DNA from 3 places in the Streptomyces coerulescens genome. Region 1 is predicted to be linked to each of the others. Evidence: riboswitches for the same ligand, from Rfam matches in the RefSeq annotation. Region 1 holds a riboswitch; each other region holds the start of a gene.

Region 1 (10,073 bases):
GCCGGCTCCCTGTGAGTGCCGTGCACACCAATCCTCCACATCCGATATGCGGACAGGGTCTTCCGCTGTAGTTGCACCGTCACCTACATTGCCCGGGCGTTTCTCAGGTGATCAGTGAGGGGACGGAGCCGTCAGATGTCAGATGCCCCAGAAGTGAACAGAGGGCCGGTGGTGACGCCTGTACGGGTCGTCATCGCGCTCTGTCTCGTCGCACCGTTCGTGGCGATGCTGTGGGTCGGTTCGTACGCCAAGACCGACCCGGCGTTCGCCGGCGTCCCGTTCTTCTACTGGTACCAGATGCTCTGGGTGCTGATCTCCACGCTGCTGACGATGGTGGCGTACAAGCTGTGGCAGCGTGACCAGCGTGCCCGCGCTTCCCAGAAGGGCGGTGCGGCGGAATGAACGACGGCGTGAACGGCGTCGCGCTCGGCGTCTTCATCTTCTTCTTCCTGGCCGTCACGGTCATGGGCTTCCTGGCCGCGCGCTGGCGCAAGGCCGAGAACGAGCACAGCCTCGACGAATGGGGCCTGGGCGGCCGGTCGTTCGGCACCTGGGTCACCTGGTTCCTGCTCGGCGGCGACCTGTACACGGCGTATACGTTCGTGGCGGTCCCGGCGGCGATCTACGCGGCCGGCGCGGCGGGCTTCTTCGCGGTGCCGTACACGATCCTGGTGTACCCCCTGATCTTCACGTTCCTCCCCCGCCTGTGGTCGGTGTCCCACAAGCACGGCTACGTCACGACGTCGGACTTCGTGCGCGGCCGGTTCGGCTCGAAGGGACTGTCGCTGGCGGTGGCCGTCACCGGCATCCTGGCGACGATGCCGTACATCGCGCTCCAGTTGGTCGGCATCCAGGCGGTGCTCGACGTGATGGGCGTGGGCGGCGGCGAGAACACCAACTGGTTCATCAAGGACCTGCCGCTGCTCATCGCGTTCGGCGTGCTGGCGGCGTACACCTACTCCTCGGGCCTTCGTGCCCCCGCGCTGATCGCGTTCGTGAAGGACACGCTGATCTACATCGTCATCGCGGTGGCGATCATCTACATCCCGATCAAGCTGGGCGGCTTCGACGAGATCTTCGCCAAGGCGGGCGAGGCGTACAGCCAGACCAACCCGGCCACGGGCGCGCCGCGCGGTGCGCTGGTCCCGGCCGAGGCGGGGCAGTGGACGTACGCCACTCTGGCGCTGGGCTCCGCTCTCGCGCTGTTCATGTACCCGCACTCGATCACCGCGACGCTGTCCTCGCGCAGCCGTGAGGTGATCCGCCGCAACACCACGATCCTGCCGCTGTACTCCCTGATGCTGGGCCTGCTGGCGCTGCTGGGCTTCATGGCGATCGCGGCCGGCATCAAGGTGCAGAACGGCCAGCTGGCGATCCCGCAGCTGTTCGAGAACATGTTCCCCGACTGGTTCGCGGGCGTGGCCTTCGCGGCGATCGGCATCGGCGCCCTCGTCCCGGCGGCCATCATGTCCATCGCGGCCGCGAATCTCTTCACCCGCAACATCTACAAGGACTTCATCAAGCCCGACGCCACGCCCGCGCAGGAGACCAAGGTCTCCAAACTGGTCTCCCTGCTGGTGAAGGTGGGCGCGCTGGTCTTCGTGCTGACGATGGACAAGACGGTCGCCATCAACTTCCAGCTGCTGGGCGGCATCTGGATCCTGCAGACCTTCCCGGCCCTGGTCGGCGGCCTGTTCACCCGCTGGTTCCACCGCTGGGCCCTGCTGGCCGGCTGGGCGGTCGGCATGATCTACGGCACGGTCGCCGCGTACGGCGTCGCCTCCCCGACCCAGAAGCACTTCGGCGGCTCGGCGAAGGAGATCCCGGGTATCGGTGAGATCGGTTACATCGGCCTGACCGCGTTCGTGCTCAACGTCGTCGTCACGGTGGTCCTGACGTTCGCCCTGAAGGCGGCGAAGGCCCCCGAGGGCATCGACGAGACGAAGCCCGAGGACTACACGGCCGATGCGGGCGACCCCGGCGTCCAGGTCGAACTGCCCCCGGCGACGGCGGGTTCGAGCCACTGACACACCGGATCCACCCGCACCCTGGCCGGGCGTACCGCACTAACTGCGGGTACGCCCGGCCATCTGCTGCCAGAAGCCGTCGAGTTCACGGACGCGCATGCCGACCCAGCTCGGTGTCTTCCTGTGCAGCAGCCTGGGCAGGTGACGGCGCATCCGTCCCGGCAGCAGGGCCTGCTGCTGACGGCAGAACGGCTCGCGGATCTCCCCGCGCGGCACACAGCCCCGGGGCGGGTACGGACAGAGCTGGAACTTGCAGTCGGGCAGGCAGGTCGCGCCGGGTGTGGGCGGGTCCCCCATGCCGGCCCGCAGGCCGGGGCGCAGCGGGCCGCGGTCGCCGCTGATGCAGGGCGGCAGCGACGTCCCCGGCTGTTCCGCCCGGGTCATCCGCTCCTCGACCTCGTCCGGATGCCCGTCCCGTTCGATGAGGTTCAGCATCACCAGCACATCGGCGACCAGGCACTGGGCACGCGCGTCGAGGGTGCTCCAGCCGACCGAGGGCGGGATCCAGAGGTTGTGCCTGCGGTACCACTCGCGGCTGCCGGTGCGGGCGCCGATGTTGTCGGCGACCCCCTTCTCGTCGATCCAGAGGTACCGCTCGGGCTGCCCGGTCTCCAGCGCGAGGGCCACCAGGTCGCCCGCTTCGGCGACGAACGGATGCAGGGACTGCCGGGGCGAGGCGCCGTTCGCTTCGGGATGCCCGGGTGGCCGGTTCACGGTGCCGGCCATCGACAGCCAGCGCTCCACTGTCTGCACGGCGGTCGCCCCGCCCAGCGTCCGGTGCGGCTCGCGTCCGCCGGCGTGCCCGTCCCCGCCCGGCGTGGTGTGCGCCTGCTGCTCATGGACGCCCACGATGTCGGGGAGCTCCCACAGGCACAGCGCCTGGAGCAGCATGACCTGCGCGTACCAGCACCGGGACTGCTGGAGCACGGTCTCCGCCTGCCGGATCAGATCGTCGCGACCGCCCTGGTCGGCCTGTGGATGCCGGATCCGGCGGTTGGCCGCGTACTTGAAGCCCTGGGCCAGCGCGGCCTCCAGGGCGAGCGGCAGATCGGGGGTGCCGCCGGTGGCCTTGGGGTCCAGGTGGCGCAGCCACTTGGTGAGGCGTTCGCGGGCCTCGTCACGGTGCGCCTCGTCGACGGAGCCCAGCAGCATGGGGATCATCCAGGCACGCATCACGAACTCCCGGAACAGAACGACCCGTTTCCTGCGGTACTCCTGATTGAGCGTGCGCCGGTCCTGCTGGAGCCGGGCGATGCGCTCGGTCCTGGCCCTGGAGGGCGCGCTCGTGGCCCGCGCCCGTGCCATGTGCTCGGCCCACTGCTCGTACTCCCGGCGCTTCCAGGCCCGCAGCTCGCCGAGCCGGTCGTTGTACTCCTCCACGGGGTCGGTGCTCAGCCCGATCCGGCCGCGGATCACGGCGAACGCCGCGTTACCGCCGGTGCCGAACTCCTGGGCGACGGCCAGGCGTATCGAGTAGGAGGGCTCCTTCACGCCGATCTGCACGAACTGCTCGTACAGCGGTGTGGTGTCGATCCGGTCGGAGACGCTCCGCAGGGCGGCCCCGAACTGCCTGAGCAGCCTCAGTTTGGCGTCGTCGAGGCTGCGCCGGTCGCCCTTGAAACCGGCCCAGGTCCCGAGCACCTCGTCCAGGATGTGGCCGAGCAGCCGCGGCGCGTCCTCCACGCTCTCGATCTCCACGGCGGCCGCGTAGAGGTCGAGCGCCTTCGGATCGTCCGTGCGGCGTTCCGCGGCCCGGCAGAGCCGGTGGGCCAGGGTGTGCCCGCGCACCCGTGAGCGGCGGAGCCGTTCCTCGATCTCCTTGGTCACCTCGGCGCGGACGCCTTCCCGGCGGGCCCTGACCCCCGTGGCCCGGCGGCGCGACAACAGCACCAGGGCCATGAGCAGTTCACGGCTGGGTCCGGGCGGCTGGAGCACGTGCTCGACGAGTTCCCCTGCGCCCCGCTCCCCCAGCTGTCGCAGTACGCGGTAGCCGAAGTAGGCCTGGATGATGCTGTGCGGGAAACGGACCTTGCGCTCGAAGCCCTCCACCAGGCCCAGCCTGTCGGCGTTGCGCGCGATCCGGGCGAGGGCGGCGCGGCACTGGTCCATGTTGCCCCCGCGCAGCCGCTTCCTCTCGTCCGGGCCGATCCGCCGGCACAGCACGTCCCAGATCTGCTGTCGGTGCCACTCGGAGAAGACGTTCCCGCGCCTGCCGTACCGGTCGAAGCCGCGTCCGCCGGCCCACAGGTGCTCGGCGCGGGCCTGCGCGCGCCGCATCGGGCCGGGGTGGACGTCCGAGTCGAACAGTTCCCCGAGGCCGACCTCCAGCTTGTCCTGGAGCAGTCCCACGCAGGCCAGGGCGGAGACCACCTCGACGGCGTCGCGGCGCTCGCGCCGGCTGAGGGCGACGTCCCGGCGCAGCCGGCCCTCGCACAGCGCCTCGTCCCAGGTCTCCAGCAGCCACAGCCGCAGCATGCCGCGGTCACGGCTGCGGGTGTTCATGTGCTGCGGGTCGTTGTCCGGCCGGTCGTGCTCCAGGGCGCCGTGACGGTGCAGTTCACGGGCGATCTGGAGGTAGACGGGCGACTCGGTCACCTCCGCCGTCTCCACGATCCAGTCGACGCGGCGCTCGTCCGTCTCCGGGACACGTGCCTGCACGAACCGCAGCGCGTCCTCCTCGCTGAGCGGTTCCAGCTCCACGATCGCGGCCGGGGTGCTCTCCAGCGGGCTGTGCGGCCGGGACGCGATGACCAGGGGCAGCTTCTCCTCGTAGGCACGCTCGATGGCCCGCCTGATGATGTTGTCCCGGTTCTGTTCGAGGCCGTCGCCGAGGAGCGCCTCCTCCAGTCCGTCGGCGATGACGACCGGCTTGTCGTCGGCGAGGAGTTGCTGCCAGACCCGCTCGGTCTTGGTGCGCGCGAGGATGCCCCGGGGTGCCTCTTCGGTGAAGCGCTGCTTGGCCATGCGCTCGAAGTCCAGGTCGGTGGCGCCGTTCGCGTCCCGCAGCCGGATCGGCACGGGTACGGCGTTGTGCTCCGCCAGCAGTTCGGTGAGCCGTACCAGGACGGCGGTCTTGCCCACGCCGACGCCGCCGACCAGCAGATACGGCCGACGGGTGGAGCGGTCCCGCAGTCGCTCGGCGATGACCTGGGCGATCTCCTCCCGGCCCACGATCTCTGCGGTGTCCGGGCCGGCGGTGAGGACCAGCCGGTGGGGAGCGTCCTGCGCCTTGGCGAGATAGCGACGCTTGGTCCACCGGTACCACCAGAACAGAAAGAGGGCGGCGGCCAGTGACGCGGCGAGCACCGGGCCGAGGAAGCGCAGGAAGGTATCGAATCCGTCGTTGCCCTTCCGCCACTTCTCGAAGCCGGTCGTATGACCCGCGATCACGATGTACAGGCCCTCCACGACCCACGCGAGCACGGCCAGCGCGGCCACGGTCCAGATGACCCGGGTGACATTGGTGTAGGTGAACCACCGGCGCCACTTCTTGGGGCGGGCGGTGCCACCACGGGCCTCCAGGCGGATCGCCATCCTGTGCCGGTGGCCCACGAATCCGTGTCTGACCCGGTCGGCCGCCCGCCTCGGAGCCAGCGTCGCCATCGGCGCGTTGCGCGGCCGCTTCTTGCCGGGCGGGCTGCCGACGACCCTCGTCATCGTTCGTCTCCTTCCGAGAACAGCTCTCGAAACGGAGCGGCCGCGGGGCGCCGACACCTATCTCCATGGAAGCACTCCCGGAACTCCCCGCAACCCGGCGGCCCTCGGCGGAAAACCCCGGGCCCGCCCGCCCGGCCGTCCGGCAGACTCGGGCCCATGGACATCGCGATCCGGCCGGCGGAACCCGGCGAGTTCGACGCGCTCGGCGAGATCACCGCCCGGGCCTATCTCCACGACGGGCTCCTCGACTTCGGTGAGGGCGACGAGTACCTCGGCGAGCTCAGGGCCGTGGCCAAGCGCGCGGCGGCCGCCGAGGTGCTCGTGGCCGTCGCGGACGGCCGGCTGCTGGGCGGGGTGACCTTCGTGCCGAGCGGCGGCCCCATGGCCGACATCGCGCGCTCCGACGAGGCCGAGATCCGGATGCTGGCCGTCGACCGGGCGGGCCGTGGACGCGGCGCCGGCGAGGCCCTCGTCCGCGCCTGCGTGGACCGCGCCCGGGGCACGGAGGGCTGCGTACGGATCGTCCTGTCGACCCAGCGCACCATGCACGGCGCCCACCGCATCTACGAACGGCTGGGTTTCGTTCGCACACCCGAGCGGGACTGGAATCCGATCCCGCAGCTCGTCGACATCACTCTCCTCACTTATGAGTTGACGCTCTGAAACCAGCGCGACACAACATCTGGGGGTGGCGTGGCGGGTGAGCACAAGATGTATGCTCATGCTCGCTGTCGCCGCAGGGGAATCCGGTGTGAATCCGGAACTGTCCCGCAACGGTGTACTTGTGCATGTCTGTTCCCGAACGTCTGCACAGGAGTCAGTCCGAGGACCTGCCGACAGCGCGCCCGGCCGACCCGGCCGGTGCGCCCTGACGTCCGGGCCTCGTGGAATGGGCCGGTGGACGCGACGCCGCGTGCGCTCGTGTGCTGCCCCCTGCCCTCCGCAAGGCCCCCGTGCCGAGCGAGGGAGAGCCCCACGTGACCATCGCGCCAGCCGAACCGGCTTCAGCAGCGGTCGAGCAGGAGAACGACGGTCCCGGTGCCGCGCTGCTGCGGACCCTGACCGAGCTGACCGCCGACCTCCCCGACGCCGACCCCGGCCGGGTCGCCGCCGCCGCGCTGCGCGGCCGGTCCGCCCGGGCCGACGAGGCGGAGCTGCGCGAGTTGGCCACCGAGGCGGCGGCCGGTCTCATCTCCGAGGACCCCGCCTACAGCAGGCTCGCCGCCCGGCTGCTGACCATCTCCATCGCCGCCGAGGCCGCCTCGCAGGGGGTGACGTCCTTCACCGAGTCGGTCGCCGTCGGGCATCGGGAGGGGCTCATCGCCGACCGGACCGCCGAGTTCGTGCGGATCCACGCGGCCCGCCTGGACGTGCTCGTCGACACCGCCGCCGACGACCGCTTCGGCTACTTCGGCCTGCGCACCCTGCACAGCCGCTACCTGCTCCGGCACCCGATCACCCGTCGCGTGATCGAGACGCCGCAGCACTTCATGCTCCGGGTCGCCGCCGGTCTCGCCGAGGACGACAGCGTCCGCGCGCTGGACGAAGTCGCCGCGCTCTACGGGCTGATGAGCCGCCTCGACTATCTGCCGTCCTCCCCCACACTCTTCAACTCCGGCACCCGGCACCCCCAGATGTCGTCCTGCTATCTCCTCGACTCCCCGATCGACGAGCTGGACTCCATCTACGACCGCTACCACCAGGTCGCCCGCCTCTCGAAGCACGCCGGCGGCATCGGCCTGTCGTACAGCCGCATCCGCTCGCGCGGGTCCCTGATCCGCGGCACCAACGGGCACTCCAACGGCATCGTCCCGTTCCTGAAGACCCTGGACGCCTCCGTCGCCGCCGTGAACCAGGGCGGCCGGCGCAAGGGAGCGGCCGCGGTCTACCTGGAGACCTGGCACTCCGACATCGAGGAGTTCCTGGAGCTGCGGGACAACACCGGTGAGGACGCCCGCCGTACGCACAACCTGAACCTCGCGCACTGGATCCCGGACGAGTTCATGCGCCGGGTCGACGCCGACGGTGAGTGGTCCCTGTTCTCCCCCGCCGACGTTCCGGAGCTCGTCGACCTGTGGGGCGAGGAGTTCGACGCGGCCTACCGCGAGGCCGAGGAGCGCGGCCTCGCGCGCAGGACCATCCCGGCCCGCGATCTGTACGGCCGCATGATGCGTACCCTCGCGCAGACCGGCAACGGCTGGATGACCTTCAAGGACGCCGCCAACCGCACCGCCAACCAGACGGCCGTGCCGGGCCATGTCGTGCACTCCTCCAACCTGTGCACGGAGATCCTGGAGGTCACCGACGACGGTGAGACCGCGGTCTGCAACCTGGGTTCGGTCAACCTCGGCGCCTTCGTGAGCAACGGGGAGATCGACTGGGAGCGCCTGGACGAGACGGTCCGCACGGCCGTCACCTTCCTCGACCGGGTCGTCGACATCAACTTCTACCCGACCGAGCAGGCGGGCCGGTCCAACGCCAAGTGGCGGCCGGTGGGCCTGGGCGCGATGGGCCTGCAGGACGTCTTCTTCAAACTGCGGCTGCCGTTCGACTCGGCCGAGGCGAAGCAGCTCTCCACGCGTATCGCCGAGCGCATCATGCTCGCCGCGTACGAGGCGTCCGCCGACCTCGCCGAGCGCAGCGGCCCGTTGCCGGCCTGGGAGAAGACCCGTACGGCCAGGGGTGTCCTGCACCCCGACCATTTCGCGAGCGTTCGCCTGACCTGGCCGGAGCGCTGGGCCGCGCTGCGCGACCGTATCGCCACCACCGGCATGCGCAACTCGCTGCTGCTGGCCATCGCGCCCACCGCCACCATCGCGTCCATCGCCGGTGTCTACGAGTGCATCGAGCCGCAGGTCTCCAACCTGTTCAAGCGCGAGACGCTGTCCGGCGAGTTCCTCCAGGTCAACTCCTACCTGGTGCAGGATCTGAAGAAACTCGGCGTCTGGGACGCCCGCACCCGTGAGGCGCTGCGCGAGTCGGGCGGCTCGGTGCAGGACTTCGCCTGGATCCCGGCCGACGTACGGGCGCTGTACCGCACGGCGTGGGAGATCCCGCAGCGCGGGCTGATCGACATGGCCGCCGCCCGGACCCCGTTCCTGGACCAGTCGCAGTCCCTGAACCTGTTCCTGGAGACGCCGACCATCGGCAAGCTCTCCTCGATGTACGCGTACGCCTGGAAGTCGGGTCTGAAGACGACGTACTACCTGCGCTCGCGCCCGGCGACCCGCATCGCCCGTGCCGCCCAGGCCACCATCCCCGTACAGCAGCCGACGCCCGAAGACGCCGTCGCCTGCTCCCTTGAGAACCCCGAGTCCTGCGAGGCCTGCCAGTAATGACCGCCCGAAACGCCAACCTGCTCGACCCGGGCTTCGAGCTCACCCTGCGCCCCATGCGCTACCCGGACTTCTACGAGCGCTACCGGGACGCCATCAAGAACACCTGGACCGTGGAGGAGGTCGACCTCCACTCGGACGTCGCCGACCTCGCGAAGCTGTCCGAGGGCGAGCAGCACATGATCGGCCGGCTGGTCGCGTTCTTCGCCACGGGCGACTCGATCGTGGCGAACAACCTGGTGCTGACGCTGTACAAGCACATCAACTCCCCGGAGGCGCGCCTGTATCTGTCGCGCCAGCTGTTCGAGGAGGCCGTGCACGTCCAGTTCTATCTGACGCTGCTGGACACCTATCTGCCCGACCCGGAGGACCGTGCGGCGGCCTTCGACGCCGTCGAGAACATCCCCTCGATCCGCGAGAAGGCCGAGTTCTGCTTCAAGTGGATCAACGAGGTCGAGAAGCTGGAGAGCCTGCAGACCCGGGCCGACCGGCGCCGCTTCCTGCTCAACCTGATCTGCTTCGCGGCGTGCATCGAGGGCCTTTTCTTCTACGGCGCCTTCGCGTACGTCTACTGGTTCCGCAGCCGGGGCCTGCTGCACGGCCTCGCCACCGGCACCAACTGGGTGTTCCGCGACGAGACCATGCACATGTCCTTCGCGTTCGACGTCGTCGACACCGTCCGCAAGGAGGAGCCGGAGCTCTTCGACGACCAGCTCAAGGAGCAGGTCACCGACATGCTGCGGGAGGCCGTCGAGGCCGAGCTGCAGTTCGCGCGCGACCTGTGCGGTGACGGCCTCCCGGGCATGAACACCGACTCGATGCGGCAGTACCTGGAGTGTGTCGCCGATCAGCGTCTGACGCGGCTCGGCTTCGCTCCGGTGTACGGCTCCGAGAACCCCTTCTCCTTCATGGAGCTCCAGGGTGTTCAGGAGCTCACCAACTTCTTCGAGCGGCGTCCGTCGGCGTACCAGGTGGCGGTGGAGGGCACCGTCGACCTGGACGAGGACTTCTGAGCCTCGATCTTGTCGCGTTCCTGGGCCTCCCTGATCTGACG
Region 2 (10,073 bases), on a different contig from region 1:
AGGAACGGTTCGACCAGCCTGCGGTACGGCCCCGCGTCGCGCGGGCCGAAGGAGGCCGCGGTCTCGGCGACGGACCGGGACAGGACGGCGGCGGTGCCGTCGGTGAAGGGGTGCGCCATCGGCAGGCCGGGGTGCAGCCACTGAAGGCCGTAGCGGTCCAGGGGCATGGTCCGGAAGACGGGTGAGTTGATGCCGAGGGGGTGCGCGGCGGAGCACGGGTCGTGCCGGAAGCCGGGGAGGGTCAGCTCCTCCGTACGGGCGCCGCCGCCGACGGTGTCGCGGGCCTCGAACACGGCCACGGAGAAGCCGCGGCGGGCCAGCTCCACGGCAGCGGTCAGTCCGTTCGGCCCCGCACCCACCACGACCGCATCGAGCATCGACGGCACCTTCGGACTCCTTCGTCAGCCGACGGCCTTGAAGGATCAGGATATGCCGGGGCGCTGGAGCGTCGCCCAAGAGCTCGGGTCTGTCGGTCCGATCGCGACCGCGGACGGGTGGGGGTCTGTCGCGCCCACGCGGCGGAGCCGCATATCGACAGAGCCCCGCGCCCCTGGGTGGGCGCGGCCCAGATCAGTCGTTACGCCCCGCCGGCCAGCAACCCCGCCACCCGCCGAGCCGTGGCCGTGTCCCGGGCCGCCGTGAACGGCAGGGCATTGCCGCCCGTGATGCGGAACGGCTCGCCCGCGCGGGTCAGGTGTGCCCCGCCCGCCTCCTCGACCAGGAGAATGCCCGCCGCATGGTCCCAGGCGGCCTCCCAGCTGAACGCTGTCGCGGACAACTCGCCGCGCGCGACGGCCAGATACTCCAGGCCCGCCGAACCGCAGGAGCGCGGTGCGACGCCGTCGGTCCACAGGCCGAGCAGCCCACGCTTCTGCTCCTGCGTCGTGTAGTCCGGGTGGGACGTGGCGATTTCGAGGTCACGGCCGGGCTCCGGCGCGCCGGACCACAGCCGTACGCCGTCCAGATGGGCACCCTGGCCTCGCACCGCCGTGGCGAGTCGGTCGAGAGCCGGGGCGTAGGTCCAGGAGGCGAGCACGACGCCGTGCTGCGCGAGTGCGACGAGCGTGCAGAAGCCGGTGTCGCCGTTCACGAACTGGCGGGTGCCGTCGACGGGGTCGATGATCCAGACCGGCGCGTCGCCGCGTATCGCCCCGTACGACGCCGGGTCGGCGTGCACCGCCTCCTCGCCGACCACGACCGAGCCGGGCAGGAGCGCGCTGAGCGCCCCGGTGAGGAACCGCTCGGCGAGCCGGTCGGCGTCGGTGACCAGATCGTGCGGTCCGCTCTTCTGGTCGACCTCGTGCTCGGCGAGCTGCTGGAAGCGGGGCATGATCTCGGCCGCGGCCGCCTTGCGGACCGCTTCCTCCACGTCGGCCGAGTGCTGTGCGAGAAACTCTTCGATGGTTTCGTTTTCTTCGATCACGCGTCAATAAGAACACGGCCCGCTGACAATCCCCGCCCGCCGGGTGACCGCGAGATGGCATCGACGTGAATATGAGGGGCGGGTATCAGCAGGTCAGAAGCCTGAGCCGGCGTTTTTCTCAGCGCCCCACGGCGTAGCCCTGCATTCCCCGCGGATTCGCCGCGGCGGACAGGACGCCGGTCTCCGGGTCCCGCGCCACCGCGCACAGCCGGCCCTCCGACCAGGCGTCACCGACGGTCACCTCATGACCGCGCCGCCGTAGCTCCGCCACCACCGCGGGATCCGTCCGGGACTCCACGGTGACGCTGCCCGGCCGCATCCCGCGCGGATAGAAGGAGCCGGGGAAGCTGTCGTTGTGCCAGTTCGGGGCGTCGATCGCGCCCTGGAGGTCGAGGCCGCCGCGGACCCGGCCGCGCAGGGCGACCGCGAGGAGGAAGTGCAGCTGCCACTGGTCCTGCTGGTCCCCGCCGGGCGTGCCGAAAGCCATGACGGGCACCCCGTCGCGCAGGGCGACGGAGGGCGTGAGGGTGGTGCGGGGCCGCCGGCCCGGCGTCAGGGAGTTCGGCAGTCCCTCCTCCAGCCAGGTCATCTGTAGCCGGGTGCCGAGCGGGAAGCCCAGTTCGGGCACGACCGGGTTGGACTGGAGCCAGCCTCCGCTGGGGGTCGCCGCGATCATGTTGCCCCAGCGGTCGACGATGTCGAGGTGGCAGGTGTCGCCGCGGGTCCCGCCGTCGGCGGCGACGTCGGGCTCGCCCGGCACCGGGGACGTCGGGCGCTTGGCGACGGTCGGCTCCCCGATGCCCAGCACGTCGAAGCCGGGCTCCGCGTCGGCCACCACGCCCGCGTGCGCGCACAGGCGCGGGGTGCGTCCGCCGGGGCTGCCGGGCCGTAGCTCGTGGGAGGCCTTCTCGCCGACGAGCTCCCGCCGGGCGGCGTTGTACTCGTCCGACAGCAGCTCGGCCAGTGGCACCTCGGCCGCGTCGCCGTACCAGGCCTCCCGGTCGGCCATGGCCAGCTTGCAGCCCTCGATCAGCAGATGGACGTACTCGGCGGAGCCGTACCGCGGCAGCTCGGGCGGGAGCAGCGCGAGCTGCTGGAGGAGGACGGGGCCCTGACTCCAGGGGCCGGCCTTGCACACGGTCCAGCCGTTCCAGTCGTACGTCACGGGCGTCTCGTAGGTCGCGGACCAGCCGGTGAGGTCGGCGGCCGTGAGCGTGCCGGAGTGCCGCTCGCCGCTGGTGTCCATGGTCGGGCGCCCGGCCTGCCGTACCAGGGCCTCGGCGATGAAGCCGGAGCGCCACACCTCGCGGGCGGCCTCGATCTGCGCGACCCGGTCGCCGGCCCCCGAGACCTCGTCGAGCAGCCGCTTCCAGGTGGCGGCGAGGGCGGGATTGCGCAACAGCTCCCCGGGGCGGGGCGCCCTGCCGTCCGGCAGATACACCTCGGCCGACGACATCCATTCGGTCTCGAACAGTTCCCGCACGGTCTCCACGGTCTCGCCGACCCGTTCCACCGGCGCGTGCCCGTGTTCGGCGTATCCGATGGCGTACCGGAGCACCTCCGCGAGGGACCGGGTCCCGTGGTCCCGCAGCAGCAGCATCCAGGCGTCGAAGGCGCCGGGCACGGCGGCGGCCAGCGGCCCGGTCCCCGGCACCAGCTGGAGTCCGAGTTCCCGGTAGTGCGCGACGGTCGCCCCGGCCGGCGCCGGCCCCTGTCCGCACAGCACCCGCACCTCGCCGCCGGCCGGGGCGACGATGATCGGCACCTCTCCGGCCGGTCCGTTGAGGTGCGGCTCGACCACGTGCAGCACGAACGCGCCCGCCACGGCGGCGTCGTACGCGTTGCCCCCGCCCTCCAGCACGGCCATCGCGGACTGCGAGGCGAGCCAGTGGGTGGAGGACACCATGCCGAAGGTGCCCTGGAGGGTGGGACGTGTGGTGAACATCGGGTCTCTCACCTCGCTGTCGCGCGGATCGGTCCGTCCGATCTTCAGGCACTTACCGTTCAGGCTTCAACCTTGCCGTGTCTCGGGCCGCCCGGGGTGGGGTGAAGGTGTAGAGGGCGAGCACGTCGGGGCAGGGTGCGACGCCGGGGCCGCCGGCCCTGACCCAGGTGATGATGTCCTCGGTGGCGTCGGGGTCGTTGACGAGGCCGAGCCAGACGGGGCGGGCGCCGGACGCGCGGGCGGTGGCGGAGGGCTGGACGACGATGACGTTGGCGTGTTCGCACACGTCGAGGCAGTCGGAGACGCGCACGGGCACGTTCTCGGCGAGGCGCGCGGTCTGCTGCGCGTGATCGACGCCGGTCACCTTCGGGGTGCCGCAGCAGCAGTCCCGGCAGACGACGACACGGCACGGTGCGGGTTCGGTCGGCGCGGACGCCGATGAGGTGCGGGACGCGGGGCGGGACGGGAGCACGGGCATGCCTCGGGTGTCGGGGCTCGTACGCGGAGCCTGGCCTGTGGACGTCCGCGCCGCCGCGGCGGCGCGGAGGTGCCAGCAGGTCTTCGGACTCGGGTTCGTCCGGTCGGGGCGCCTTCCCGGTCTCCCAGTGGCTTCGCGTGCCCCGCCCGTCCCCCTCACCGCTGCGCGTCAGTTCCGGATTCGCACCGGATTCCCTGGCCTCGGATGTGGCTCGACTGGCCCGTCGAGGCTATCAACTCCGTACCCCGCTCAGGTCGTCTCGATCGCCGAGTCCCTCTGCGAGGAGTTCAAGGAGCCCCTCTACGCCCCTCCCCGCTGCTCCAGCGCATGGTCGAGGCGGGGTTGCAGGGCCGCAAGAGCGGCCGAGGGTTCCACACGTACGGCCGGGTAGGCTGATCCGTGCAGCTGGTTCGCCCCGTCCGCCAGGCGGGGTGTCGTAAGAGGGAACCCGGTGGGAATCCGGGACTGCCCCGCAGCGGTGAGCGGGAACGACCGCCGTCATCAGCACTGAGCCCGACGTACCGGGCCTGGGAAGCGACGGCCAGTAGGTGTCCTCACGAGGTGAGGACGTGCCCGCGAGTCCGAAGACCTGCCAACTGCCCGTGCGCGAACCACTCGTGCGCGGACATCCCGGTGACCTCGAGGGCGGGTCGGCGTACCTGACCGAGCGGACGGCCCTGCGGCCGCTGCCGTCCGGTCCGTCGCCCCTTCGCGCTCTCGTCCCGTCGCCGGGATCTCAGGGATTCATCTCGCGAAGGAGATCTCCGTGACCACCAAGCCCGCAGCCGCGGCAGCACGGGCCACCGTGTACGGCTACCCCCGCCAGGGCCCGGACCGGGAACTGAAGAAGGCGATCGAGGGCTACTGGAAGGGCCGTGTCACCGCCGAAGCCCTCCGTACCACCGCCGCCGGACTGCGCCGCGTCAACTGGCGCCGGCTCGCCGACGCCGGCATCCACGAGGTGCCGACCGGCGACTTCTCGTACTACGACCACGTCCTGGACACCACCGTCGCCGTCGGTGCGATCCCCGAGCGGCATCGCGTCGCCGTCGAGACCGACGCCCTGGACGGCTACTTCGCCATGGCCCGCGGCACGCAGGACGTCGCGCCGCTGGAGATGACGAAGTGGTTCGACACCAACTACCACTATCTCGTGCCCGAGTTGGGCCCGGACACCGTCTTCACGGCGGACTCCACCAAGCAGGTCGCCGAGCTGAAGGAGGCCCTGGCACTGGGCCTGGCCGCCCGGCCGGTCCTGGTCGGCCCGGTCACCTACCTGCTGCTCGCCAAGCCGGCGCCCGGGGCCGCCGCGGACTTCGAACCGCTCACCCTGCTGGACCGGCTGCTGCCGGTGTACGCGCGGATCCTGGCCGACCTGCGCGCGGCGGGCGCCGAATGGGTCCAGCTGGACGAGCCGGCTCTCGTCCAGGACCGCAGCCCGGCCGAACTGAACGCCGCCGGGCGCGCCTACCGTGACCTCGGCGACCGCACCGACCGGCCGAGGCTGCTGGTCGCCTCGTACTTCGACCGGCTCGGCGAGGCGCTGCCCGTGCTGGCCAAGGCGCCGGTCGAGGGGCTGGCGCTGGACTTCACCGAGGCCGCGGGCGCCAACCTCCAGGCGCTCGCCTCGGTGGGCGGGCTGCCCGGGAAGCGGCTGGTGGCCGGTGTCGTCAACGGCCGCAACGTCTGGGTCAACGACCTGTCGGCGTCGCTCGCCACGCTCGGCACCCTGCTGGGCCTCGCGGACCGGGTCGACGTCGCGGCCTCCTGCTCCCTGCTGCACGTGCCGCTGGACGCGGCGGCGGAGCGGGACATCGAACCGCAGATCCTGCGCTGGCTTGCCTTCGCCCGGCAGAAGACCGCCGAGGTGGTCACGCTCGCCAAGGGCCTGTCCCGGGGCACCGGCGCGATCACCGCCGAACTCGCCGCCAACCGGGCCGACCTGGCCTCCCGGGCCGGCTCGCCGATCACCCGGGACGCGGCCGTGCGGTCCCGTGCGGCGGCCGTCACCGCGGCGGACGCCCGCCGCTCGCAGCCGTACGCCGAGCGGGCCGCGGCCCAACGCGCCCATCTCAGGCTGCCGTTGCTGCCGACCACCACGATCGGCTCGTTCCCGCAGACCGGCGAGCTGCGCACGGCGCGCGCCGACCTGCGGGCCGGCCGGATCGGCACGGCCGCCTACGAGCAGCGCGTCAGGGCCGAGATCCAGGAGGTCGTCGCCTTCCAGGAGAAGACCGGCATCGACGTCCTGGTGCACGGCGAGCCCGAACGCAACGACATGGTCCAGTACTTCGCCGAGCAGCTCACCGGCTGTCTCGCCACGCAGCACGGCTGGGTGCAGTCCTACGGCACCCGCTACGTCCGCCCGCCGATCCTGGCCGGCGACATCTCCCGGCCCGAGCCGATGACGGTGCGCTGGACGGCGTACGCCCAGTCCCTGACCTCCCGCCCGGTCAAGGGCATGCTCACCGGGCCGGTCACGATGCTCGCCTGGTCCTTCGTCCGCGACGACCAGCCGCTCGGCGAGACCGCCCGGCAGGTCGCGCTGGCCCTGCGCGACGAGGTGAACGACCTGGAGGCGGGCGGCACTTCCGTCATCCAGGTCGACGAACCCGCGCTGCGGGAGACCCTGCCGCTGCGCGCCGCGGACCGCGACGGGTATCTCGCCTGGGCCACGGAGGCGTTCCGGCTCACCACCGGCGGGGTCCGGCCGGACACCCAGATCCACACCCATATGTGCTACGCCGAGTTCGGCGACATCGTCCAGGCCATCGACGACCTCGACGCGGACGTCATCAGCCTGGAGGCCGCGCGCTCGCACATGCAGGTCGCCCGCGAGCTCGCCGCGCACGGCTATCCGCGCGAGGCCGGGCCGGGTGTCTACGACATCCACTCGCCGCGGGTGCCGAGCGCGCGGGAGGCCGCCGAACTGCTGCGCACCGGTCTGCGGGCGATCCCCGCCGAGCGGCTGTGGGTCAACCCCGACTGCGGTCTGAAGACCCGCGGCTGGCCGGAGACCCGGGCCTCGCTGGAGAACCTGGTGGCGGCGGCCCGTACGGTACGGAGCGAGCTGTCCGCGTCCTGACCCGTCCGACCGGACCAGGGCCCTCACCGCTCGGGCGGTGGGGGCCCGCCCAGGGCAGCCGGAGCACGGCATGACCCCGGCAGGAGGAGCGACCGCGTGACCAGCCGCGTCACCTTCATCTCACCCGCGATGAACGCGGCACTGCGCCGGGCCCGCTTCGACGACGGCCGGACCCCGCTCGACGCCACCGGCACGGCGCACGCCCGCGCGGCCGCCGGGACCCTGCCCACGGCCGCCCGGGTGCTCACCTCGCCCGTCCTGCGCTGCCGGGAGACGGCCGAGGCGCTCGGTCTGCGCGGCCCGGCGGTACCGGAGCTCGCGGGGCCGGACATGGACCGCTGGCGGGGCCGCACGCTCGACGAGGTGAGCGCCGCCGAGCCGGAGTCGGTGGGCCGCTGGCGCACCGACCCGGAGTGCGCGCCGCACGGGGGTGAATCGGTACGGGAGTTCTGCGACCGGGTCGCCGGGTGGCTGGCGGCCGCGCGGGACCTGGACGGCCGTACGCTCGCCGTGGTCGAGCCCGAGGTCGTCCGCGCGGCCGTGGTGCACGCGCTCGGCATGCCCGCGGCCGCCTTCTGGCGTCTCGATGTGGCCCCGCTGACGGCGACGGAGCTCAGTGGACGGACCGGGCGCTGGAACCTGCGGCTGGGGCGGCCCCTTGCCGGGCCGGACGCCGACTAGCGAGGGCTCCCGGGCGTCAGGACGCCGTGTCGCGGTGGCGGCGCAGCAGGTCCGCGACGGCACAGCGCAGACAGCCCGGGTCGGTGTCCGTCTGCGTCATGGCATCGCCTGCGCACGCCCTGTCCGGGTGGGCGCGGCAGCGTTCCGGCGGCTCCGCGACCAGTGTCTCCAGGGCCCGCAACAGCTGCTCGGTCCGTCTGGCCTGCTGGCCGAGTACACGCACCCGGGCGCTCTGGCCGCCGATCTGCCGTCGGCTGGCGATGAGTTGCTCGTACTCCTCCACGGTGAGTGCCACCGCCTCGCGGCCGCCGAGCGTGATGCGGCGCGGCTGTGGATGTCTGGCCACTCGACTCCTCCGCTCCCCGCCGGAAGGACCGGCGGGTGATCGGCCGTTGTCCCTGCCCTGTCTGTCCGATCGATTCGGTGCCCGAGGAACGCGAAAGGGCCCCCGGATGGTTCCGCGGGCCCTCGCGCGTGAGCGTTTCCCGGTCAGCCGGTCGCGGCCACCGCCGAGGCCGGTGCCGTGGTGGCCGGCCTGGGGTTCAGCAGTCGCTCGGCCAGCTCGCCGAAGACGAGCCCGAAGCCCGTCCACAGCGTGACCTGCATGGCCAGCGCGGACAGCCGGAACCGCCACAGGACGGTGGCCGGGAAGTCCGCGGGGACCTCGTTGACGGCCGGTAGGAACGCGTACGCCAGACCGATGACCAGGGCGAACGCGGCCACTGCGGCGACGGTGGCGTACCAGGTGCCCAGTCTCGGAGCGAGGCGCTTGCCCAGGATGGTCGCGGCCACCGCGAGCAGGACGCCGAGCACCATCATCAGGAAGTACAGGGTGGTCCGCCTGCCGATGGTGTCGGGGTCGCCGACGGCGGGCGGGTTGGCCGGGTACTTCAGGAACGGCACGACATAGACGGCGAGCAGCGCGCAGCCGGACAGCAGCAGCGCGGTGGCCCGCGGGGTGAAGCGGCCGAGTCGGCCGAGGGCGAAGCAGTAGGCGAGAGCGGCGATGCCGCCGAAGGAGACGCCGTAGATCAGGACACCGGTGGCGAGGCCGGCGGTGGACTGGAGGCTGCGGGAGACGAGTTCGACCTCGTGCTCGTGCCCGGCGGCGTGGGCCTCCTCGAAGCCGATCGCCTTGTCGACGCTCGGCTCACCGAGGACGTACGCCACGATCAGCGCGAGGACGCCCGCGGCGAGGCCGGCGAGCATGCCCCGCACGAGCAGGTTTCTCACGGTTGCGGAGTTCATGAGGGTTGCGGCTCCCGGTCGTCAGTGGCAGGGGAAGCCGAGCAGGTGGCGGGCGTCGTGCACCCACTCGTGGACGTCCTCGCCGGAGACGACGGAGGTGGCGCCCTGTTCGGCGCCGACGAAGTACAGCAGGACCAGCATCAGGATGCCGAAGAAGACCGCCCATGGGACGATCGCACCGATCGGCAGCTTGGCGGGGAGAGCGGGGGTGGTGGCGGTCGGCTGGGCGACATGCTGCGCCATGGCAGAGCCTCCTTAAGGGAGTTCGCGTCCCATCTCGGTGGTGCACAGGACGACGGCCCCGGGTCTGACTCACCGCCTCTCGCGAACGGGGCGGCATACAGTGGCGCGACCGTGCCGGATTCCCACCGGCTTCCGTCGTACCGTCGTCGATATCGCCCCGACCGTACCGCTCGACCGGGACATGCCCCATGGCGGGCGGGCCTGCCGGGCCCTGCTCTGACCGAACCTTTACCTGCGACGAAAGCCGCGGAACGCCCCTTCCCCGGCCGCCCGGAATCCGGCGGAGATCCAGGTCACAATGCGGGAGAGGGCAAGGTCACAGCCGTCCCCACTGCTGCTCCTTTGTCGATCTGACCTAGCATCCGAGCATGACGGTCCTGCCTGACGACGGGCTCTCGCTGGCCGCCGAGTTCCCTGACGCAACCCATGAGCAGTGGCAACACCTGGTGGCAGGTGTGCTGCGCAAGGCGGGCAAGGACGTCTCGGGTACGGCTGCGGAAGAGGCTCTGTCCACTGCCCTGGAGGACGGGTTGCGCACCCGCCCTCTGTACAGCGCGCGTGACGCCGCGCCCGATGCCGGTCTGCCCGGGTTCGCCCCGTTCGTCCGAGGCTCGAGTGCCGACGGCAACACGGCCGGCGGCTGGGACGTGCGGCAGCGGCACACGGCGCTCACCGACGGCGTGGTGCTCGCGGACCTGGAGAACGGCGTCACGTCGCTCTGGCTGGTCCTCGGCGAGGGCGGCATCCCGGTGACCGACCTCGGCCGCGCCCTGGCCGGTGTCTACCTCGACCTGGCCCCGGTCGTCCTCGACGCGGGCACCGAGACGGAGCCCGCCGCGCGTGAGCTGCTCCGCCTGTACGAGGAGCGGGGCGTCGCCAAGGAGGCGGCGCGCGGCAACCTCGGCGCGGACCCGCTGGGCCACGAGGCCCGGACCGGCGAGTCGTCCGAGTTCGCCCCGGCCGCCGCGCT
Region 3 (10,073 bases), on a different contig from region 1:
CCGTCCGGATCGGGGCTGTCCACGGCGGGCATGACGGACGGGTCGAGGACGTCGGCGTCCAAGTGCACCCAGAAACCGTCCAGTTCCGGGATCTCGAAGGCTTGCCGGGTGACGGTCGCCAGCGTTTCGGCGCCCCATTCGCGCAGGTCCCCGACGGTCACCGTGGGAATCTTCAGGTCGGCGAGTTCGGCACGGTCCTCCTCGAAGCAGTCGCGGATGCCGAAGTACCGCAGGTCCTCGTCCCGCAGATACGGCTTCAGCCCCTCCAGGTCCGTCAGGTCGTCCTGCCCGCGCCCGGTGGCCAGCGCGACCTCCTCGCCGCCGGCCGCGCCGACCCGGTCGGAGTTGCCGGGGTGCCGGAAGTCGGGCGAGGCGTCCACGACGGCCAGCCCGTACCGGCCGGCGCGGCGCAGCGCGAGGGCCGCGCCGAGGTTGATCGAGCAGTCGCCGCCGAGCACGAGCGGGAAGTCCCCGGCGCGCACATGCCCCTCGATGCGGTCGGCGAGCCTGCGGGTGTAGGAGGCGAGGGCGGCCGCGTTGAAGACGCCGTCGCCTTCCTGCCAGTCCCCGCGGTCGTAGCGCGGCGGCACCACGACCCCACCCTCCAGCGCCCGCAGCCGCCGCACGATCCGCTGTTCCCGCAACGCGCCGGCGAGCTTGTGGCAGCCGGGCACGGTGCCCGGGGCCGGCGGGCGCAGGCCCAAGTTGGAGGGGGCGTCGAGCACCACGATGTTCCGCATGCGCCCCATCCTCTCCGACACGAAGTCGGCACTCAATGCCATGACGTCACGGTGAAGGCCGGCTTCAGGGCCGCATCTCGGCGGTGATCGCCCACCGTTCGTGATCACGCCAGGCCCCGTCGATGAAGAGCATGTTCGGCGAGAAGCCCTCCAGGCGGAACCCGCAGGCGCGGGCGAGGGCGATGGAGCCGGTGTTGGCGGGCTGGACGTTGATCTCCAGCCGGTGCAGCCGCATCGGGCCGAAGGCGTGGCGCACCACCAGGTCCAGACCCTGCCGCATCAGACCGCGGCCGGCCGCGTGGGCGAAGGCGCCGTAGCCGAGGGCGCCGCTCCGGAAGGCGCCCTCGACGATGTTGTTGATGTTGACGAACCCTGCGATCCCCCCGCCGTCGTCCTTCGAGCAGACCAGGAAACCCGCCTTGGTCGGATCCTCGATCAGCCGCCCGGCATAGGCGGCGTACGCGGCGTTGCCGTCCGGCGGGAAGAGCCAAGGATGGTGCAGTTCCTTGCTCTCCCGGGCACGCGCGGTGAACTCGGCTGCGTCCTCGTGAGTGAAGTGGCGTATGCCCACACGGGGGCCTTCGGCAAGGTAGCGGGACGAGGGGTGCGGCATTGCGCCAGCCTACGACCCGCTAACGGCGCCGTCGCATGATGTACCCGCCGAACAGTGCGCCGATGATGCCCATGGCCAGCAGCGCCAGCCACAGCGGCATCGTCACCAGGGGGATCAGCAGCCGGATCTCGGTACTGCGGGTGTTCTCGAAGATGAAGATCAACGAGAGGACGGCGAGCACCAGCACGGCGATCCGGCCAGGAGTCATCGCCCCGGCCAGACCACCCCGCTTCCCGCCGGCCTTCGTGCCGCTCTCCGACGTCTTCGCGGTCATACCACCAAGGATGCTCCCGAAGTGGCGATCACGCACGGTGAGCGGCCCGCCGGGGCGCTATCCGATCACCGGCAGCCGGAGCACCCCCGTGTCCTGGGGCGCGCTGACCACGGTCACCGGCTTGATGCCCCGGTTCCCGAAGTAGGCGTCGTCACTCGCCGCGATCACGAACCGCAGCCGGTGCCCCTGCTCGTACCGGTGCACGATCCCGGGCAGCGTCACGGTGAAGCTCCTGGTCACATCGGGCACCCGCACCGGTGCGACCAGCCGGTGCACCAGGGTGCGGGTGCCGTCGGGGGCGATGTCGTACAGCTTGGCGAAGAGCACGAGCTTGTCGGCGGCGTCCCCGGAGTGCTGGGTCCGCTCGGCCTTCGGGGAGACCACCCGCAGGGTGACCCGGGGCGCGCCGACGACGTCGGTGGTGCGTGTGAGCGGCTCACCGGTCCAGGCGAGGTAGGTGCCCGGGGTGTCGTGGGGCGCCCGGTCCGGGAGGCCGAGGAGTGCGGCGAGCGAGCTCTCCGAGTGGCTGGTGGGGACGAGCCAGTTCGTGTACGTACGGCTGCCGCGCCTCACCTTGGCGCGGTTGTCGACGAGCTTGCCGTCGCCGGAGAGGTAGAGCGTCCGGCTGAGGGCGGGGACCCGGTCTGCGGTGGCGTAGGTGTGGTCCGGGTCGGTGATCCAGTCGCGGTAGTAGGCGAAGGCAGGTCCGGTGTCGACGGTGTGCCCGCGCAGGTAGTGGTCGAACCAGGCGAGGACGCGGCGGCCGACGTAGCTGGTCTCCAGGTTGCCCTGGCCGAGGTTGAGCTCGCCCGCGGCGGGGTCGGTGAGGCCGCCGCTGTGGCCCCAGGACTGCCAGATCATCTTGGTCGGGGTGCCCTGGTCCTTGAGGGTTCGGTACGTCGCCGTCGCCTCGTTGAGGTTGAAGAGGCTGTCGGCCTGGCCCTGGACGAGGAGGGTGGGTGCCTTGACGCGGTGCAGGTACGACACCGGTGAGACGCTGCGCGCGTAGGCGAGCAGGTCGGCGGTCTGTTTCGCCGGGTAGCGGCCGGAGTTGAGTGTGCGGATGGTGTCGCAGGCCTTGGTGACGAAGTGCAGACAGGCCAGGGAGTTGATGCGGGAGGGGTCGAGGTTGGGCTCCAGCAGGGGCTGGCCCTCGCCGATCAGGTAGAAGCCGTTGGCCCACTGCCATTTGAAGGAGCCGGGGACGCCGCCGCTGCCGACCGCGTTGTTCGGGTCGAGGGAGTACGCCAGGTCGTTCCAGGTGATCATCGGCACCAGTGCGTCCAGGCGCCGGTCGACGGCGGCCGTGGCGAGCTGGACGGCACCGCCGTAGGAGCCGCCGACCATGCCGACGCGCGGGTCGCCCGGGGCGTCGAGGGTGACGTAGTCGACCTTCGTACCGTCGTCGGCGGCGCGCCCGCCGCCCAGGAAGTCGATCAGCCCGGAGGCGGCGACGCCGTCGATGGTGGGGTCGTCGAGCGAGATCGGGCAGCCGGACCTGCCGAAGCCGAGCCCGGAGTAGACGAGGGAGACGTATCCGCGCTCGGCGAAGGACTTGCCGATGACGTCGGTCGAGCCGTCGGACTTGCTGCCGCCGAAGCCGTTGGTGGCGACGACGGCGGGTGCGGGACGGGCCCGGTCCACGCCGGCGGGCCGGTACAGATCGGCGTCGACGGTGCAGGTGCGGCCGCCCGCCTGGACGGTGAACTTCAGGGCGGTGACGGTGTACTGGCCGGTCGCTGCGGCGGCCGGTGCGGTGAGCGCGAGGGGTGCGGTGAGCGTGGCGCCGAGGACGAGAGCGAGAGGGGCTCGGAATCTGGGCACACGACGGGACACGGGGACCTCCACACTGAGGCACGTCGGGACAGCCCTGCATACCGACCAGTAAGTACTGGCCGGTTGTCATGGTGTGACACGTGTCAGGCGAGGTCAATCGCCGTGACGGAGGTTTCTTGACGGATATTCAGTGAATCGGGTTCAGCGCAGTGCGGGCTCATCGAGCGTCAACGTCCCCGCGTCGGCGTCGAGTTCGGCGCTCACCCCGAACGGAATGGTCAGCGCCCCTTCACAGTGCCCGAACCCGAACTCCTCCACAACGGGCACACCGAGGCCACCCAGTCGGTCCAGGAGCAGCGCACGCACCCGCTCGTACGGCTCGCACTCCTGCCACGACCCGAGCAGCACCCCGCGCACGCCCTCGAACAGACCGGCGCGCAGCAACTGGGTGAGATAGCGGTCGAGGCGGTACGTCTCCTCGCCCACGTCCTCCAGGCACAGCAGACCGCCGCGCGCGGAGGTGCGGGCGTGCGGGGTGCCCGCCTCGGCGGCGAGCAGGCAGAGGCAGCCGCCGAGCGTCACACCGCGCGCCCGGCCCGGCACCAGCGCGGAGCCGGTGGAGGCGATCGTGCGCACGGACTCCGGGTCGAAGAGCGTGGCCCTCAGATGCTCCTGGGCCCGGGTGTTCTTGATGAAGTCGGCGCCGGCCGCCATCGGCCCGTGGAGTGTCGTCAGGCCGAGGCGCCCGGCGAAGGCCTCGTGCAGCACGGTGATGTCGCTGAAGCCGACGAACACCTTCGGTCCGGCCTGGGCCATCGCGTCCCAGTCGAGCAGGTCGACGATCCGCTGCACGCCGTAGCCGCCCCGGGCGCACAGCACGGCGTCGACGGACGGATCGCACCAGGCGCCCTGGAGATCGGCGGCCCGGTCGGCGTCCGTCCCCGCGAGGTAGCCGAACGTGCCGTGCCGGCCGAGCACATGGGGTGCCACCAGCGGGTCGAGGTCCCAGCCGCGCAGAATGTCGAGTCCGGCCTCCAACCGCTCCTCGGGCACGGGCCCGCTGGGGGCGACGACTGCCACGCGGGCGCCGGCGGCGAGTCGGGCCGGTCGCACGAGCGGCCGTACGGGCTCTGTCACTTGGCGAGCTCCAGCTTCGGGATTCCGGGCGGGTTCAGCCCGAAGACCTGTGCGTACAAGGAGAGTTCCGACTCCAGGACGCGGACCATCGTCTCCGCCCGGCGGAATCCATGGCCCTCCCCCTCGAAGGCGATATAGGCGTGCGGCACTCGGCGTCCCTCCATCCGGGCGAGGAACCGCTCGCACTGGGCGGGCGGGCAGATCACGTCGTCCAGGCCCTGCAGCAGCAGGAACGGCACCGTGAGGTGCTCGGCGTGCTCGGCGGGCGAGCGCTCCAGGTACCGTGCCGGCACCTCGGCGAGCGGTCCGACCAGGGACTCCAGGTACTGGGACTCGAAGTCATGGGTCTCGCCGGTGCCCCAGCCTGCCAGGTCGAGGATCGGGTAGAGGATCGTGCCGCAGGCGAAGACGTCGGTCGTCGTGAGCGCGGCCGCGGTGGTCCAGCCCCCCGCGCTGCCGCCCCGGACGGCGAGCCGCTCCCGGTCGGCGGTGCCCTCGTCGGCGAGGGCGAGCGCGACGGCCGCGCAGTCCTCGACGTCGACCACGCCCCACTGCTCGCGCAACCGGTCGCGGTACTCCCTGCCGTAGCCGCTGGAGCCGCCGTAGTCGACCTCGGCGACACCGATGCCGCGGGAGGTGAAGTAGGCGATGGCCAGGTCCAGCACGAGGGGCGCCCGCGAGGTGGGGCCGCCGTGCGCCCAGACGACGTACGGCGGCGGGGTGTCGTCGGGGGCGACGCAGCCGGGGTTGTGGGGCGGGTAGATGTGCGCGTGGATGTCCTGTCCGCCCGGGCCGGTGAAGGTGCGGATCTGCGGCTCGGGGTAGTGGGCGGGGTCCACGGCGTCGTCGTGCGCGGCCCCGATCACCCGGGTGCGACCGGTACTGGCGTCCAGCTCGGTCACCTCGTAGGCGCTGCGCGGGCTGGCGCCGACGGCGACGACCCGCTCGCCGTGCGCCGCGAGCGTGGGCGCGAATTCGGTCCAGGGGCCGGCCGCGTCGACGATCTCGCCGGTCTCCGGGTCGAGCACCCCGAGCGCGGTCGCCCCACGGCCGTGCACGACCGCGACCAGCCCGCTCGCCAGCGGCGCGAACCAGCGCAGGCCGAGCTGCCACAGCGGGCCGCCGAACTCCTCCTCGCGCGGGCACAGCGGTACGCCGTCGCGGTAGAGGTTCCACCAGCCGCTGCGGTCGCTCGAGTACAGCAACCGCCCGTCCGCCGACCAGTCCACCTGGGCGATCGACTCCCGCGGTCCGCCGGCGACGGTCCGCGCGCTGCCGAGGGTGCCGTCCGCCGTGACATCGGCGACCAGCAGTTCCGTGCCGTCCCAGGGCATCCGCGGATGGTCCCAGGTGAGCCATGCCGCCCGCCGCCCGTCGGGCGAGATCCGCGCCCCGGTGACGAACCGGCGTCTGTCGTCGGTCAGTTCGCGTACGGCGCCGCGGTCCCCGGCCGCCGAACCGTCCAGCGGGACGGCGGCCAGAACGCGCCGCACCTCGGTGGAGCCGGATCCGGTGAACTCCTCCAGCACGCACCACACCTCACCGAGGTCGAGCCGCAGCTGCGGCTCCACCCAGCGCAGTCCGCCGCCCACACCGGACACGGGGGTGAGCGGACGCGGCTCGTCGCCCTCCTCGTAGCGGTAGAGCCGCTGGTCGGCGAAGTTGACGAAGACGACGAGCGGCCGCCCGTCCGCGACCGCGCCGGCCCACGGCTGCCCGCCGTACTCGATGACTCGGCTGCGTACGTTCCAGGGGGCGGGCAGCACCGACTCCTCGCCGCCGTCGGCCCGGCGCCGCACCAGCGTGCGCCGGCCGCCCTCGGCGGGCCGGGCCTCGGTCCACCACGCCTCCTCCCCCACGAAGCCCACGAAGTCGGGCCGCCCCTCGTGCGCCGCGGCGACGGCCGCGTCGATGGGCGAGGGCCAGGAACCGTACGCCAGCGTCCGCACTGTCTCCCCCAACTCCCCTAGGCCGTACGCAGAAAACGGTCGAGCACGCGGACGCCGAAGTGCAGTGCCTCGATGGGCACCCGCTCGTCGACGCCGTGGAACATGGCCCCGTAGTCGTAGCCCTCCGGCAGCTTCAGCGGTAAGAAGCCGTAGCCGGTGATGCCGAGCCGGGAGAACTGCTTGGCGTCGGTACCGCCGGGCATGCAGTACGGCACGACGTGCCCCTCGGGTGCGAACTCCTCTACGGCCGCGCGCATCCGGGCGTACGTCGGCGAGTCCACGGGCGACTGGAGGGCCACCTCGTGATGGTGGAACTCCCAGTTCACGTCAGGTCCGGTGAGCTGGTCAAGGGTGTCACGGAACTCGTCCTCGTAGCCCGGTAGATAGCGGCCGTCGACGTAAGCCACGGCTTCCCCGGGGATGACGTTGACCTTGTAACCGGCGTTCAGCATGGTCGGGTTGGCACTGTTGCGGACGGTGGCCTCCACCAGCTTGGCCGCCGGGCCGAGCTTGTGGAGCAGACCGTCAACGTCGTCGAGGTCGGCGTCGAGGCCGTACAGCGCGGCGAGTTCGGTGAGCGCGGCGCGGACCGTGGGGGTGAGCCGGATCGGCCACTCGTGGGCGCCGATGCGGGTGACGGCCGCGGCGAGACGGGTGACCGCGTTCTCCCGGTTGGGCCGTGAGCCGTGCGCGGCCCGCCCGCGGGCGGTGAGCCTGACCCAGCCGGTGCCGCGCTCGCCCGCGGCGAGCGGGTAGATCTGCCGCCCGCTGCCGTCGTGGACGGTGAAGGCACCGGACTCGCTGATCCCCTCGGTGCAGCCCTCGAACAGCCCGGCGTGCCGGTCGGCGAGAAAGCCGGAGCCGTCCTCGGCACTGGCCTCCTCGTCGGCGGTGAACGCGATCACGACGTCCCGGCGGGGCCGTACGCCCTCACGGGCCCAGGACCGCGCGACGGCCAGGATCATCGCGTCCATGTTCTTCATGTCGACCGCGCCCCGACCCCACACGACGCCGTCGCGGATCTCCCCCGAGAACGGGTCCACGCTCCACTCGTCGGCCTGCGCGGGCACCACGTCCAGGTGACCGTGCACCAGCAACGCGTCCGCCGACGGGTCGGTGCCCTCGATACGGGCGACGACGTTCGTCCGGCCTTCGGTGCGCTCCAGCAGGACGGGGTCCAGGCCCGCCTCGGTCAGTCGCGCGGCGGCGTACTCGGCGGCGGGGCGCTCCCTGCAGTCGCCGCCGCCGCGGTTGGTCGTGTCGATACGGATGAGGTCGGAGGTGAACGTGACGACTTCGTCCAGTGCCTGCCCGTCAGCCATACTGCTCCTCCACCGAGGCCGAGGCGATCGTGGTGACCGCCTTGAAGGTACGGATTCCCTCGTACATTCGCTCGCTGGTGTACGCCACCTTGCGCTCGCCGATACGTTCGACGCCGGGAACGACGGTGACGGCCATCGCCAGATGCTCGGCGTCGAACTCGACCGCGACGGTGAACGGGCCGCCGTCGACCGGTGGGTGACGGACCGCCAGCCCCGCCGCTTCCTTGGCCGCCGCGCGGATGTCGGCGGCGGTCCTGGCCGGCGTACGGCACACGGCGGCGTACCGCGAGACATGGTCCTTGACCGCGACCTTCAGCGCCTCGGGCGCATAGCCGAGCGCGTCCTCGCAGGCCAGATCGTCGCCGGTGACGAGCACCACCGGTACGCCGTACTCGGCGACGACGTGCGCGTTCAGCAGGCCCTCGCTGGCCCGCACGTCGTTCAGCCACACGCCGGTGATCTGGTTCGCGAGGTAGGTGTGCGCGAAGACACCCTCCATGCCGGCGCCCGTGTGGTAGCCGACGAAGGCGATGCCGTCGATGTCACCGTGCTGCACGCCCTCGACCATGGACAGCGCCTTGTGCCGGCCGGTGAGCATCTGTGCGCGCTCGTCGAGCCGTTCGAGCAGCAGATTGCGCATGGACCAGTGCGCCTCATTGATGACGACGGCGTCGGCTCCGCCGTCGAAGAAACCCAGCACGGCGGCGTCGACGTCCGAGGTGAACATCTTCCGGCACCGCTCCCACTGCGGAGTGCCGGGAAGCACGTCGCCCGGCCAGGTCACACCGGTGGCGCCCTCCATGTCGGCGCTGATGAGGATCTTCATGCCCGATCACGTTACGCGCCCGGGAGGGAAGCCGCCACGAAGCGGACGAACGCCACTTTCACACCTTTGGGGCGTGCTTGTCAGCCACCCGTCGCGGGCACTACTGTCACCACGCCTTGGTGAACGGGAAATCCGGTGTGATGCCGGTGCGGCCCTCGCCACTGTGAATCGGGAAGTCCGGCTCCGGCCCTCGCGGGCAAGCCACTGGGTCCTTGCGACCCGGGAAGGCGGAGCACGGGCGGTGGTACCCGTCAGCCAGGAGACCGGCCAAGGCACGTCAACCATCCACGAGGTGCTGGAGAGGGTCTGCTGAGCCATGCACATAGCCGAGGGTTTTCTGCCCCCGGCGCACGCGGTCGCCTGGGGCGCCGCGTCCGCGCCGTTCGTCGTACACGGAGTACGGTCACTCACCCGTGAGGTCAGGGAGCATCCCGAGAGCACACTGCTGCTCGGCGCTTCCGGAGCGTTCACCTTCGTCCTGTCCGCGCTGAAGCTGCCGTCGGTGACCGGCAGCTGTTCGCATCCCACCGGCACGGGTCTGGGCGCCATCCTGTTCCGGCCGCCGATCATGGCGGTCCTGGGCACCATCACCCTGCTCTTCCAGGCGCTGCTGCTCGCGCACGGCGGTCTGACCACGCTCGGCGCCAACGTCTTCTCGATGGCGATCGTCGGGCCCTGGGCGGGCTACGCGATCTACAGACTGCTGCGGCGCTATGACGTGCCGCTGATGGTCGCCGTCTTCTTCGGCGCGTTCGTCGCCGACCTGTCCACCTACTGCGTGACCAGCGTGCAGCTGGCGCTCGCGTTCCCCGACCCGGGCAGCGGATTCCTGGGCGCGCTCGGCAAGTTCGGCTCCATCTTCGCCGTCACCCAGATCCCGCTGGCGGTGAGCGAGGGCCTGCTGACGGTGCTCGTGATGCGGCTGCTGGTGCAGTCCAGCAAGGGCGAACTGACCCGGCTGGGCGTGCTCCTCACCACGAAGCAGTCCGCGAGCGAGACCGAGGCGGTGGCCCGATGAGCAGGAACACGAAGATCAACGTCCTGCTGCTGCTCGTGGTGGCCGCGCTCGCCGTGCTGCCGCTGGCCCTGGGCCTCGGCGACCACAAGGAGGAGCCGTTCACGGGTGCCGACGGCGAGGCGGAGACCGCGATCACCGAGATCGAGCCGGACTACGAGCCGTGGTTCTCACCGCTGTACGAGCCGCCGTCCGGTGAGATCGAGTCGGCGCTGTTCTCCCTCCAGGCCGCGCTCGGCGCCGGTGTCCTCGCCTACTACTTCGGGCTGCACCGGGGCCGCAGGCAGGGCGAGCAGCGGGCGCTGGAACGGGAGCGGGCCGGCGGGGAGCCGAAGGCGGACAAGGTCTGACGGGTGCTGCCGATCGACGCGGCGGCGCACAGCAGTCGCTGGCGCCGCCGTCATCCCGTGGACAAGGCCGT

The links. A riboswitch is a leader RNA that binds a small molecule or an ion and turns the genes downstream of it on or off. The one in region 1 is predicted to bind cobalamin.
Region 2: linked by a shared signal. The riboswitch ahead of ACFPQ9_RS05035 ((2Fe-2S) ferredoxin domain-containing protein) and the one ahead of ACFPQ9_RS01060 (ribonucleoside-diphosphate reductase subunit alpha) in region 1 are both predicted to bind cobalamin.
Region 3: linked by a shared signal. The riboswitch ahead of ACFPQ9_RS04755 (energy-coupling factor ABC transporter permease) and the one ahead of ACFPQ9_RS01060 (ribonucleoside-diphosphate reductase subunit alpha) in region 1 are both predicted to bind cobalamin.

Annotation. Positions count from the first base shown of each region.
Region 1 covers NZ_JBHSKM010000001.1:234,438-244,510, forward strand. Annotated here, with positions in the region: gene ACFPQ9_RS01040 (DUF3311 domain-containing protein) at 136-402, shown strand; gene mctP (monocarboxylate uptake permease MctP) at 399-2,027, shown strand; gene ACFPQ9_RS01050 (NACHT domain-containing protein) at 2,067-5,684, opposite strand; gene ACFPQ9_RS01055 (GNAT family N-acetyltransferase) at 5,841-6,347, shown strand; cobalamin riboswitch at 6,400-6,536, shown strand; gene ACFPQ9_RS01060 (ribonucleoside-diphosphate reductase subunit alpha) at 6,662-9,019, shown strand; gene ACFPQ9_RS01065 (ribonucleotide-diphosphate reductase subunit beta) at 9,019-10,032, shown strand; gene ACFPQ9_RS01070 (hypothetical protein) at 9,945-10,073, opposite strand, start outside.
Region 2 covers NZ_JBHSKM010000002.1:785,733-795,805, forward strand. Annotated here, with positions in the region: gene ACFPQ9_RS05020 (phytoene desaturase family protein) at 1-377, opposite strand, end outside; gene ACFPQ9_RS05025 (inositol monophosphatase family protein) at 578-1,423, opposite strand; gene ACFPQ9_RS05030 (gamma-glutamyltransferase family protein) at 1,542-3,368, opposite strand; gene ACFPQ9_RS05035 ((2Fe-2S) ferredoxin domain-containing protein) at 3,421-3,846, opposite strand; cobalamin riboswitch at 3,904-4,081, opposite strand; cobalamin riboswitch at 4,236-4,457, shown strand; gene metE (5-methyltetrahydropteroyltriglutamate--homocysteine S-methyltransferase) at 4,613-6,931, shown strand; gene ACFPQ9_RS05045 (histidine phosphatase family protein) at 7,028-7,612, shown strand; gene ACFPQ9_RS05050 (hypothetical protein) at 7,629-7,958, opposite strand; gene ACFPQ9_RS05055 (CbtA family protein) at 8,102-8,860, opposite strand; gene ACFPQ9_RS05060 (CbtB domain-containing protein) at 8,882-9,103, opposite strand; gene ACFPQ9_RS05065 (methylmalonyl-CoA mutase family protein) at 9,472-10,073, shown strand, end outside.
Region 3 covers NZ_JBHSKM010000002.1:721,164-731,236, forward strand. Annotated here, with positions in the region: gene ACFPQ9_RS04715 (arginase family protein) at 1-740, opposite strand, end outside; gene ACFPQ9_RS04720 (GNAT family N-acetyltransferase) at 805-1,353, opposite strand; gene ACFPQ9_RS04725 (LapA family protein) at 1,373-1,627, opposite strand; gene ACFPQ9_RS04730 (CocE/NonD family hydrolase) at 1,685-3,463, opposite strand; gene ACFPQ9_RS04735 (S66 peptidase family protein) at 3,605-4,540, opposite strand; gene ACFPQ9_RS04740 (prolyl oligopeptidase family serine peptidase) at 4,537-6,501, opposite strand; gene ACFPQ9_RS04745 (M20/M25/M40 family metallo-hydrolase) at 6,507-7,811, opposite strand; gene ACFPQ9_RS04750 (M55 family metallopeptidase) at 7,804-8,637, opposite strand; cobalamin riboswitch at 8,738-8,923, shown strand; gene ACFPQ9_RS04755 (energy-coupling factor ABC transporter permease) at 8,954-9,655, shown strand; gene ACFPQ9_RS04760 (energy-coupling factor ABC transporter substrate-binding protein) at 9,652-10,002, shown strand; gene cbiQ (cobalt ECF transporter T component CbiQ) at 10,006-10,073, shown strand, end outside.